DNA from 4 places in the Clostridium sp. BJN0013 genome. Region 2 is predicted to be linked to each of the others. Evidence: riboswitches for the same ligand, from Rfam matches in the RefSeq annotation. Region 2 holds a riboswitch; each other region holds the start of a gene.
The links. A riboswitch is a leader RNA that binds a small molecule or an ion and turns the genes downstream of it on or off. The one in region 2 is predicted to bind S-adenosylmethionine.
Positions count from the first base shown of each region.

Region 1: linked by a shared signal. The riboswitch ahead of AB3K27_RS11660 (radical SAM protein) and the one ahead of AB3K27_RS17130 (DUF2292 domain-containing protein) in region 2 are both predicted to bind S-adenosylmethionine.
Region 3: linked by a shared signal. The riboswitch ahead of AB3K27_RS07695 (O-acetylhomoserine aminocarboxypropyltransferase/cysteine synthase family protein) and the one ahead of AB3K27_RS17130 (DUF2292 domain-containing protein) in region 2 are both predicted to bind S-adenosylmethionine.
Region 4: linked by a shared signal. The riboswitch ahead of metK (methionine adenosyltransferase) and the one ahead of AB3K27_RS17130 (DUF2292 domain-containing protein) in region 2 are both predicted to bind S-adenosylmethionine.

Region 1 is NZ_CP162495.1:2,279,133-2,282,307, forward strand. It holds gene AB3K27_RS11660 (radical SAM protein) at 316-1,956, opposite strand; SAM riboswitch class I at 2,162-2,267, opposite strand; gene AB3K27_RS11665 (efflux RND transporter permease subunit) at 2,515-3,175, opposite strand, start outside.
Region 2 is NZ_CP162495.1:3,299,199-3,302,373, forward strand. It holds gene sufB (Fe-S cluster assembly protein SufB) at 1-662, opposite strand, end outside; gene sufC (Fe-S cluster assembly ATPase SufC) at 692-1,438, opposite strand; gene AB3K27_RS17130 (DUF2292 domain-containing protein) at 1,605-1,763, opposite strand; SAM riboswitch class I at 1,890-1,997, opposite strand; gene AB3K27_RS17135 (nitrogenase component 1) at 2,127-3,175, opposite strand, start outside.
Region 3 is NZ_CP162495.1:1,506,794-1,509,968, reverse strand. It holds gene AB3K27_RS07700 (alpha/beta fold hydrolase) at 1-678, opposite strand, end outside; gene AB3K27_RS07695 (O-acetylhomoserine aminocarboxypropyltransferase/cysteine synthase family protein) at 715-2,013, opposite strand; SAM riboswitch class I at 2,209-2,316, opposite strand; gene AB3K27_RS07690 (Hsp20/alpha crystallin family protein) at 2,494-3,111, shown strand.
Region 4 is NZ_CP162495.1:327,897-331,071, forward strand. It holds gene AB3K27_RS01795 (rod shape-determining protein) at 1-170, shown strand, start outside; gene yyaC (spore protease YyaC) at 272-811, opposite strand; tRNA gene AB3K27_RS01805 (tRNA-Thr) at 1,224-1,299, shown strand; tRNA gene AB3K27_RS01810 (tRNA-Tyr) at 1,305-1,389, shown strand; tRNA gene AB3K27_RS01815 (tRNA-Val) at 1,398-1,473, shown strand; tRNA gene AB3K27_RS01820 (tRNA-Thr) at 1,495-1,570, shown strand; tRNA gene AB3K27_RS01825 (tRNA-Tyr) at 1,576-1,660, shown strand; SAM riboswitch class I at 1,737-1,840, shown strand; gene metK (methionine adenosyltransferase) at 1,908-3,083, shown strand.

The DNA of each region.
Region 1 (3,175 bases), 1.0 Mb from region 2:
ATTATATTTATTTTATAACATTAGTTTTCATTCTTCAACATGCCTTTGTATATTAATATTAAGATTGTTTTGGCCCTTTCCAAATTCATTTACAGTTTCAAATTTATAATTGTGGAATTTACTCAATTAACAAAAGGTGTCTTATTTATTTCAATTTAAAATTTTATGTATATAATAAAGAACTTTTGACTGTCTAGGAACTACATAAATTAGTTGAAGCCCCTTCAATAAGAATCCACAGCTTCAATTGGCTGGTGATTCTCATCATACAGAAAAAGTTAAAGTTTTTCATTCCAGGAAACTTTCAGTTCCTCTTTATTTTTTTAATCTATCTAAATGCCTGAAAAATGGTCTTGTTCTTTCCTGTTCTTGAAATTTTTCCTTTGGATCCTGATTTTTTACGTATTCTGGAATTATAATCACTATAGCTGCAATATCAAAGCCTTTTTGTTCTAAAATATCTGTATAGGCTTTTTCATAATGTTTACCTGAAATATATATATTTTCAGTTTTACCAATTATCTCATAACTTTCTTTATTTTCACCATATATTAAAATTGAAACTTTTTTATCATACCAGACACTTGCTGTTAAATTTCTATAACTTTGGGATGATTCAAAAAGCTCTATATATTCAATATTTCCATCCTCATTTATATGAAGAGTCTGTTTCACAGCTGTATGGGGTATTCCATCAATTCCGACAGTTGCAAGTACTTTTAATGTTTTAGAATTGTTAATAATATGTTTTATATCATTAAAATCTATTGTTGACCCATATTTTATCCTAAGAGTGTTGAGCCCCTCAGTTAACTTAACATAATACTCTAAAGATGCATTTTTCTGATCTTTAAAGAATGACAGTGGCCTTGGAACCCATACAATATAAACCACCGATACACCTTTACTTATCAAATCTTCCGCTTCTTCTAATGTATGTTTGAGCCCCTCTTCTTCCGTCTTGAATCCATTTGGTTTTGCCAATTCTACACCACCGACAATGCCTGAGTTAACATTACCTTTTCCAAATATATCAACTGCTGCTACAAGACGTCTTTTCCACTCCTTATATCCAACCCATTCTTCTTTACCTGGACAAATCCATTTGAACAAATCCTCATTTAACACCTCTATATCGGAAGTGTAACTTGTTAAACCCGTTTCATTATATAAACGTACAAGTTGTTCTTCGTTTAATGCAGTAGTTATCACCTGACTAGGAAATCTCTTTTCTTTGAAGTTTTGCCCTATAGCTTTCAAAATTTCTATATAGTAGTCAACCTCCGCATCAAAAGGTGTAGCACCGTTGGTATCTGAACCCATGGTCATACATATATTAGTAAATCTTCCTTTTTGCTTCAGTGCTTCTCTCACCGTTTCATAAGCATCTTGTGGGGTTAATCTTTGCTTTATAACTCCATCTTCTTTAAAATGAGGTACTAGATCACAATATTTGCACCCCCTTTGATTTTTCCAAAAATGGCAATATGATGTTGGTGTGATATTTAATCTTTGAGGTCTGGCAAACACTATTGAATCCATTGATACCCCACTGCTTGTTAATTCGCCATAATAGTCTGGTTTCTCCCAAAAGTTAACTTCTTCGATTATTTTATTATTATCAACTAATACAGATTTTCCATCACGATAATCAACAATATAAGGATTCTGTGCTAACGGAGTTGGATCAGTTATTATAGTTGTCCCGTCTCTCAGAATTAATGACTCTGGGACTGCTCGTGTTTTTTGATCTCTTGCTCCCAATGAAGCAAAAAATACATTAGCTCCTGTTAGCTGATATATGTTGGGATCTATTTTATCCAGTACCTTTTGAGTATAATGTACTCCCCTGCGCTGAACATCTATTTTTAAAATTATGAGCCTTGGAATTTGAGGATATTTTTCAACAATACTTTCAAATGACAGCTCATTTTCACGATTATTTATAATTGTCATCATCTTACCTCTTTTCTATTAATATTTTTTACCGATTTAGCAATAAGTGTATGTAATAAATAAAAGGTCAAGCTTCAATAAACATAGAAAATTCATCAAAATAAAAAGTATTTTCTAGTTTAAATGAAACTTGACCTCTAGTCTTCTAGTCAGCCAAAACAAAAAACTTCCTGTAAAGAAACTACAGCAAGTTATATTCTTTAGTTTCTCATCTTTCAGGGTATTCCTGCTGGAATTAGCACCATTAAATGTAATTACATCCAGGTTGCCGGGCATCATCGGGCCAGTCCCTCTACCTCTCTTGATAAGAGTATACGATATTAAATTTTCAAAACCCAATACATCTACATAAAATCATTATAATACTGTATAATTTGATATGTCAATAATTAATACTGATTTTCAGAAATTTAGCAGACAAATCTCCGCTATAGCTTAAAATATATTAACAAGAAATAAGCAAGAACTGGACCGTCTCAAAATAGAAATTATTTTTCTATTTTGAGACAGCCCTATATAATTACATTGAACCTTTCTTTAATATATGACATGGTATTTCTAGTTAGTAATGATCTCTTTGTTTTTTGTCATTCTTTCCAATTTAGTATTTACCATGGAATAAACCACAGGTACTACTACAAAAGTCAGGAATGTAGCTGTCAAAAGTCCACACATCATGGCAACTGACATAGGTCCAAACAGTGCACTCCCAGAAAAAGCCAATGGTATAAGTGCTGTAATGGTCGCCGTGGAACTCAATATTATAGGTCTAAATCTTTGGCTTACAGCATATATACAAGCATCATTTATAGAAAGTCCCTCTTCTCTGCCATTGTTTATATATTCAATAAGAAGTATAGCATTTCTTATAACAACTCCAATTAAACTTATTATTCCCATAAAAGCTGTAAGCGACAGGTTCATTCCAAAAGCATGAAGCCCTATTGAAACTCCTATCAGCGACAGTGGCAGAGAACACATTATTATAAGCGGTTGTACAAATGATTTAAATTGAATAAACAAAAGTACATATATTATTACCAAAATGAGTACACCTGCTACGCCAAGACTTGTAAAGTACTTACTTATCTGAGCCTTTTCACCGTCATATATAACTTTTACTGGATCCAAATTCATCCCTTCTATTTTTTGCTTCAATGCATTCTCTATATTAACAGAATTATATCCACTTTTAACATCACTATAAACGGTTATGGTC
Region 2 (3,175 bases):
ATTATAAGGGTATGTTCAAATTGTCCCGCTCCTGGAGCATTTAATCTAAAATAAGATTGAATTGGAATATCAACCTGAACTCCCTCTGGAACATATACAAAGGATCCTCCAGACCATACTGCTCCATGAAGTGCAGCAAATTTATGATCCGTTGGAGGTACAAGTTTCATAAAATGAGGTCTCACTAATTCTTCATAGTCCCTTATGGCCGTTTCCATATCCATATATAGTACACCCTGTTTTTTCAGATCTTCACTTACATTATGGTAAACAACTTCAGAATCATATTGAGCACCTACTCCTGCTAGTGATTTTTGCTCTGCTTTAGGTATACCCAACAAATCAAAAGTATTTTTTATATCTTTAGGAACATCTCTCCAATTATGTTTTATGTCAGTATCTGGTCTTACATAGGTCACTATATTATCCATATTTAGATCTGTTAAATCAGGTCCCCATGAAGGCATTGGCATATTATCATATATTTCTAAGGCCTTAAGCCTAAACTCTTTCATCCAGGCCGGATCATTTTTTTCATAAGATATTTCCTCTATTATTTCTTTTGTAAGTCCTCTATCAGTTTTATAAATAGATTCATCTTTATTTTTTACATCATAAATACTTCTTATTATATCTTTTATATAAGTTTTATTTTTTTTCAACAGGAACACCTCTCTTATTAAACAGTATATTATACCAGAGCCTTAAATTTATCATATCCGCTTTTCTCTATTTCTTCAGCTAAAGATGCATCCCCAGTCTCAACTATTTTTCCATCTACAAGTATATGGACATAATCCGGTTTTAAATACTCTAAAATACTATTATGATGGGTAATTATAAGTATAGAATTCTCCTTTGTTCTAAGCTTGCTTACTCCTTCTGATACTATTTTAACTGCATCTATATCAAGTCCTGAATCTGTCTCATCTAGCATAGCAAGTTTTGGTTCAAGCACCGCCATCTGAAGTATTTCATTTTTTTTCTTTTCTCCACCAGAAAACCCCACATTTAAGTACCTTTTAGTATAGCTTTCATCTATTTTTAGAAGTTCTAATTTTTCTTTTAAAATTTTTCTAAATGCCAAAATACCTATTTTCTTTTTAGAAACTGAAATTTTTGCGCTTCTTAAGAAATTTTCCACAGTTATACCTGGTATCTCCTGTGGATATTGAAAAGACATAAAGATTCCACATCTGGCCCTTTCATTTACTTTTAAGTCACTGACAGACTTTCCTTCAAATATTATATCTCCTGCTGTCATATTATATTTAGGGTGCCCCATAATAGTATTTACAAGTGTAGATTTTCCTGCACCATTTGGTCCCATTATGGCATGAACTTCACCTTTACCAACTTCCAAATTCACTCCTTTTAATATTTCTTTATCGCCAACTTTTGCTATTAAATTGTTTATTTTTAATAATTTATTTGACATCGTATCTCTCCTTTAAATCCGAGTATTTAACTCATATTTAAATATAAAAAAAATCAGCTACAAAGTTACTTCAATAATTAAGCAGGATGATATCCGACTTAAACACTCAACATTGTCTCTGATTATATTTTACTCTTTATTTAAAAGATAATCAATAATAAACTCTCTATTTAAGTCTTATTTTTTCATTAGTTTCCACTTGAATTACTATTCCATCTTGAATTACCAAAGTTATTGATCCGTAGCTTATATTCTTTAATGATTCAACTATTTTTTTTATATATTCTTCTGAAATCTGATTTTTTCTTTCAATTCTTCTCTCCATTTTTATATTATACCCCCTTTTATAAAATCTTACTAATATAAAAATTAAAAACCCTCTTCCAAACAAGAAGAGGGTTTTATATCATTCCTAAGATACAAAAGAATCAACCTTAAAGGTATTTTCTTTACCTCATCTTCCAGAACTATGTTCTGATGGACTTAGCACCTTACATAAAATTTAAATGTGGTTGCTGAAACTTCATCGGGCCATTCCCTAAGTTTCTCTTGATAAGGATATTCATTAAATTTTTGAATTATTACTTTTATTAAGTTTCATTATATTATATTAAACTTTACAATGTCAATAAAATTGAAATAATTTTTTAATAAATCATATTTGTGCTACAGAAATTTTTATATACTATTATTTATAAGTCTCCAGTATATTACTATATATATCTTCTGTCAAAGTTAGCCCGCCATTATATCCCACATAAGTTCTATTGAGCACTAACCTGTGTTTGACCGGTAGTGATATATTTATTCCAAATCCATTTAATTCTGACACTATATCTCTATCCCATGAACTTCCCAAAATCAGAGGAGTATGATTGCCATGTCCATATTTTCTCAAGCTTTGATGTATTTTTCCTCCATCTATTTCAAATATTACTTTAGCAGAAGTGCTATTTGAGAGATGTTCAAATTCATACTCTATGCTTTTTCTATATTGTTCAGGAGTATCATCTGTAATATATTGTTCTCCTGGAACAATCCCCAGTTCATTGGTTAAAAACTTACTAATCCCAAGGGCATAAAAAGAATCTGTTATATTAAAAAATCTATCTGCCACACTATATCTGAATTCTATAAAAAAGTCTATTGATCTATCAATATAATAATAAAATCTCTCTTCTTCTTCATTTATAAAAGTTTCCACCTTTTCTTTATTAAGCTTAGCAAAATCCCCCACAGTTCTTAAAAATTTACTGGTTTCTTTTGCACCTATGGGCAAAATTGGATAATGCAAATAAGGAGTACCATACTTTTTCTTCAATAATTCAGCAGTACTTAAACCTACCCAAGGTGATAAAACTAAATTAAATTGTGCTTGTGGAATTGTTTTCCATTCATCAGCACCACCAGATTCTGTACCAAAAAGTATATTCACTTTTAATCCTATTCCTTCAAGTAACTTTTTTATCTCACCTAAATTCCCAGACCAAAATGTATCCTGATAGGGAATCACAGACCATACATTTACCAATCCCACTTCTTTTTTTATTGATTTTTCACTTACAAACTGATTTATAATAGCTTCAATAACTAATTCATGACCTTTAAAATTGCTTCCTTTAAAACCTGCTGTCTCTGCATAAACTATGGGAATGCCTTTATCTTTATATTCACTTACTACTTGCCCTACATCATCCCCTATTATATCAGAAGTACATCCTGTTAAAACTACAAATA
Region 3 (3,175 bases), 1.8 Mb from region 2:
ATCTTCAAGCATTTTAGAATCACTTGTCAGCCAATCATAATCTGTTTTAGACGGTTGAAATTCATCATTAAAATGCTCAAAAAATATATTTGAAGCCTCAATACTCACAGCCTTTCTTCCAATCTTTTTTGCCTCTTTACTTGCTGTTTCAATTAATTCTGCTATTTTTTTTATGTGAATTGGGCCTGTAGTCCCAGAATATATGATTCCATTTACTTCACTGCCGTATTTATAGGCATATATTTGAGCTAAAACTGAACCTAAACTGTGGCCCAAGAGAAAATTTGGCAATGCCGGGTTCTGCCTTTTTATAATATCCGTCAATAATTTTATATCTTCAACCATCCAGTTTATTCCATCTTCTCCCATATATCCTGCATTTTCTGCATAGGATGGTTCATTTATGTCTCCTGCTGTTCTACCATGTCCACGTCCCTCATTAATATATACAATAAAACCAGCTTTAACCATCTCCTGGCTAAATTCTCTATAATAATCAGTAGTTTCTCCCATACCATGGGCCACTTGTATAACGCCATATATATCCTTACCTTTAGTTGGATACCACTTTTCAGTAAAAATATCCACCCCCTGAGCATCCTTATAAAAAAATGTTTCAGATATATATACAGTATTTGATTTCACAGTTGGAGTTACTTCTATATTATTTATACCCATATATATTACACCTCTGTATTTTTAAAATTACCTATTTCAGACTCTATCTAAAGCCTGCTGAAAATCTGCTATTATATCTTCAATATCTTCAATTCCTACAGACACCCTGATTAATTCAGGCGTCACTCCTGCCTCTCTTTGTTGTTCTTCCGATAATGCCAAATGGGTTGTACTTGCAGGATGGATTACATAGGTTCTTACATCACCTAAATTAACAACTATGGAAGCTAATTTTAAATTTTCTCCTAAAGTTTTTGCCGCTTCAATTCCCCCCTTTACCCCAAAAGTTAAAATTCCACTTGCTCCTCCATTTAAATATTTTTTTGCTCTTTCATATTCTGGATCCCATTCCAGATAGGGATATCTGACCCATTGAATTTTAGGATGATTTGAAAGGTATTTAGCTAAATTTAAAGCATTGTATGAATGTCTTTCCATTCTTAAATGTAAAGTTTCCAATCCCAGATTTGTTAAAAATGCATTAAATGGAGCTGGCGCCGCACCAAATTCTTCAACTAAATTGGTTCTTAATTTTCCTGAAAAAGCACGTTTTCCAAATTCATTGACAAATACCACATCATAGGGACCAGTTGGAGTGGTATAATCAGGAAATTTTCCATTTGCCCAATTAAAGTTTCCTCCATCAATAATTATTCCTCCAAGGGATACTGCATGCCCATCTGAGTATTTAGTAGTAGAATGAACCACTATATTTGCTCCATATTCAAATGGATTTATAAGATAAGGTGTTGCTATAGTATTATCAACAATAAATGGTATATCCAATTTTGTTGCCACAGAAGAAAATTTGTCAAAATCTAATACATTAAGTCCTGGATTTCCTATGGTTTCCCCAAATATCAGTTTAGTCTTTTCTGTTGCTGCCGCTAAAATTTCTTCTTCAGAAGCCACAGGATCCATAAAGGATACATTAATCCCTAACTTAGGTATAATTGTATTAAAAAGATTATATGTACCTCCATATAGATTTGAATTTGCAATAATGTGATCTCCTGAATTTGCAATATTTATTATGGAATAAACTACTGCTGATTGTCCCGATGCAGTAGCAATTGCTTCAACACCACCTTGTAATTCTACATATTTTTTTTCAAGTGCTGTCACCGTTGGATTTCCTACTCTTGTATACAGATATCCTCCTTGTTTATTTAATGCTGTTACATCTGCACTCACTGCTGCTACATTTGCCACTTCATCAAAACTGTCATATTTATATGATGTACTTTGAACTATTGAAACTACCCTGGGATCACCTGACTTAGGCGAATATCCTCCTTGTACTGCTTTTGTTCCTATTTTAAATTTTTCACTCATGAAAATCTCCTCTTTTCCTAATTTAGATATACTTTCATAAAGTACTATATAATGAAGAAGAGGCCAAATTCTACATATCATAGAGATTACACTTAAAAAACTCTATAATAGATAAAATTTGACCTCCAGTTTGTCTAGCCAATCAAATAAAAAAACTTCCTATAGAGAAACTATAGAAAGCTATATTAACCGTTTCTCTCATCTTTCAGGTTTAACCTGCTGGAATTAGCACCATTGATATATAAAAAATATTCAGGTTGCCGAGTATCATAGGGCCAGTCCCTCCACTACTCTCGATAAGAAATTTTCATTTAAATTTGTAGTTAATGATATACTTTTTTAGCCATTTTGTCAATAGTAAATTAATCCTTTAAGAATAAAGTTTTATATTACATGTATAAATTTTTATTTCTGAATAATTTTTCTCTTAATATGCAATAATAATTACTGTAAAAATTAAGAAAATTTAGGAGGTATACTATGATACAAATGAACACTAATACTTTAAATCAACAGGGAGTTAATGCACAACAGCTAAAATTTGTTCCAATGTCATCAAGCCATTTAAATTCATGTACTGCTTTTAACTACGGACTTCCCATGCAATCTGGAGTAAACAATTTTTATAATACTCCGCATGCCATGGAAACTCAAATGATAAACTGCGGAGCCAGTCCTCATCAAATGATTACGACACCATGTACTTTATCATACCAGGGTATTCAAATGGGAAGTGGAAATTTTAATAATATGATTTACCATCATCCAGTTATAAGAAGCATTATGGTTCAGCCTACAATAGATATCTCAGAAACATCCAGTGACATTATGATATCAGCATATGTATCAGATGCACCAGTAAATGATTTAAATCTCAATGTTAGCAATGATTCATTAACCATTTCAGGAACCTTGTTAAATGGAGATAATCAATTGGTATTGAATAGAACAGTTCCTCTCTCCACCAGTGTAAGAGCAGAAGCTGTAGAAGCTACTTTACAAAGTGGGGTTCTTGAGATCAGATTGCCAAAATCAGAAAAATTTAGTAGAACAATTCAAACTTGTCACAATACTGGCAATATAATGACAAGTAATTAATTCTATATGTACTTTTAGATATTTAAAAGAGTGCCCTACATAAAGAAAATTTCATTAAAAAAGT
Region 4 (3,175 bases), 1.1 Mb from region 2:
GATCATTATTAAATGGACTAAGTGATTTAATAAGAGAAATTACAAAAGTACCTGTTTATGTGGTTGAAGATCCTATATCCTGTGTGGCTTTAGGTACAGGCAAAGTTCTTGAATATTTAGATAAAATGGAAGTTTTCTTTACTGGTGATGATATAACATTAATAGATTAACTATATGGAATAAATATATTTTTAAGATATTAAAAGAGCAAACTCTAACTTATTGTACTGTAAATTAAACTTATTTAAGTTAGTTTTTTTGTTGTATAGGCTTAAGATAATATATTGTTATAATATAAATAATATGAATGAATTAATGAATAAAGTATTACTTCAGCCATATTTAAAATTAAATTCAGACGAATATTACTAGAGTTACTAAAGAGATTTTCATTTTCATTTGAATCAACTATGCCTATTATTGAATAATCTCCTACATTTGGAAGAGACTTTCCTACGCCTTTACCAGGATGAACAGGGAAATCCCTTGCTTGAATTTCTCCTATGGTTTCTGGATTCCCTAAACAAGCATCTATCCCTATAATAGTACTATAGGGATGAATTAACTTTATTTGTTTTAATTTATCTTCTATATTTAAAGCATGTATAGGATCTGAAATTGTACCGTAAGTAGGTAAAGGAAAGTGTTTGCATTTTAGTAGACTACCTACTAAAGGACCTAAACAGTCTCCTATATATCTATCTGTACCAATACATACAATAATAGTATCTTTATTAATGTAATTCTTTAGAAAGTAGGCAAGTTCATGGTAGGACACAGGATTTTTATAATTGACTTTTACTCTATTCATATATTCACCTTCCTTTATGTATAACCTTATAAATGTTTTTATCCGAAGGCAAGCAATTAGCTAACACTCCCATCTTCTTCAAAGTGAGGGGATGAGTACACTATGCCCTTGGATAAGTTCTTCTAGGGTTCAGATGGAGGAAAGCGTTCCTTATGAGTAAACTCTACCTAAACCTAAGAATTACTTGATAGAGAACATTATATATAATGTATATGATGAGAACGGGTAAAATATTAAATTTCAACCATATACATATGATTTTTAAAGGGATCTAAAGAAATATGGAGTAATAAACCTTTAATATTATATTATACGGGTATAGTAGGTTTGAAAATAAATGAATGAGAATGTATACTAATCTACGTTAGGTATGTGTGTTTATATTCTATAAAGATACATAGTCTGGGAATGAGCTGGCATAGCTCAGCAGGTAGAGCAACTGACTTGTAATCAGTAGGTCGTGGGTTCGAAGCCTACTGCCAGCACCAGATTCGGAGGAATTCCCGAGTGGCCAAAGGGGGCAGACTGTAAATCTGTTGTCAGTGACTTCGATGGTTCGAATCCATCTTCCTCCACCATAAAAATTGGGCGCATAGCTCAGCTGGGAGAGCATCTGCCTTACAAGCAGGGGGTCACAGGTTCGATCCCTGTTGTGCCCACCACATCATTTAATAATAAAATAAGCTGGCATAGCTCAGCAGGTAGAGCAACTGACTTGTAATCAGTAGGTCGTGGGTTCGAAGCCTACTGCCAGCACCAAATGCGGAGGAATTCCCGAGTGGCTAAAGGGGGCAGACTGTAAATCTGTTGTCAGTGACTTCGATGGTTCGAATCCATCTTCCTCCACCATAAAAGGCACTTTTAGGTGTTTTTTATTTTACTTAATTTGTTATTTTCATAACCAAGAAAATTCATTATATAAAAGCTCTTATCAAGAGAGGTGGAGGGAAAAGGCCCTGTGAAGCCCGGCAACCAGTGTGTGGTCACCAAGGTGCCAATTCCGGCAGTTAAAAGTCTGCAAGATAAGAGAGTAGTTAATTTATTTAACCTCTTCTTACTGAAGTGGTTTTTTATTTTATATAGGGAGGTATTAAGAATGAGAAGACTTTTTACATCTGAATCAGTTACAGAAGGACATCCTGATAAAATGTGCGATCAAATTTCAGATGCTATTTTAGATGCTATTTTAGAACGGGATCCCCAGGGGAGAGTGGCATGTGAAACTGCAACTACTACAGGTATGGTTTTAGTTATGGGAGAAATATCTACCAATTGTTACATTGATATTCCTAAAGTAGTTAGGAAAACTATAAGGGAAATAGGGTACACTAGAGCTAAATATGGATTTGATTGTGATACTTGCGCTGTGTTGAGTTCAATTGACGAACAATCATTAGATATAGCTATGGGAGTTGATAAATCCTTAGAAGCCAAAGTAGGTAAAATGGAAAAAGTAGATGCTATAGGAGCTGGAGATCAAGGTATGATGTTTGGATTTGCAACAAACGAAACTCCAGAATATATGCCTATGCCTATAAACTTAGCCCATAAACTTTCAAAGAGGTTGTCACAAGTCAGAAAAGAAAGTATATTGAATTATTTAAGACCGGATGGAAAAACACAGGTTACTATAGAATATGCGGATAATAAACCAATTAGAGTTGATACAATAGTAGTATCTACACAGCATGATGAATTTGTGACCAGGGAGCAAATTGAAAAAGATATAATAGATAATGTTATAAAACCTATTGTATCACCAGAATTTTTAGATTCTAATACTAAATATTTTATAAATCCAACAGGGAGGTTCGTAGTTGGAGGTCCTCAGGGAGATTCTGGACTTACGGGAAGAAAGATAATAGTTGATACATACGGCGGTTACGGAAGACATGGCGGCGGGGCATTTTCAGGAAAAGATCCTACTAAAGTCGATAGATCTGCTGCTTATGCTGCTAGGTGGGTGGCTAAGAATTTAGTCGCTGCTGGAGTTGCTGACAAGCTAGAAATACAAATTGCTTATGCCATAGGTGTAGCAGAACCTGTATCAATAAGTGTAGATACTTTTGGCACACAAAAGATATCAGAAGAGAGGATAATTGATATAGTAAATAGAGTATTTGATTTAAAGCCAGCAGCTATAATAAGAGACCTAGACTTAAGAAGACCTATATATAGGCAAGTTGCAGCTTATGGACATTTTGGAAGAACTGATATAGATTTACCTTGGGAAAGGTTAAATAAAGTTAATGATATAAAAGGTTATTTTTAATAATAAAAGAACTCTGTATTGTATTATGCGGAGTTCTTTTATTTTAATTGTTTTTAATAGATACTCAGTTAAGTATGTTAGTATATTTTACA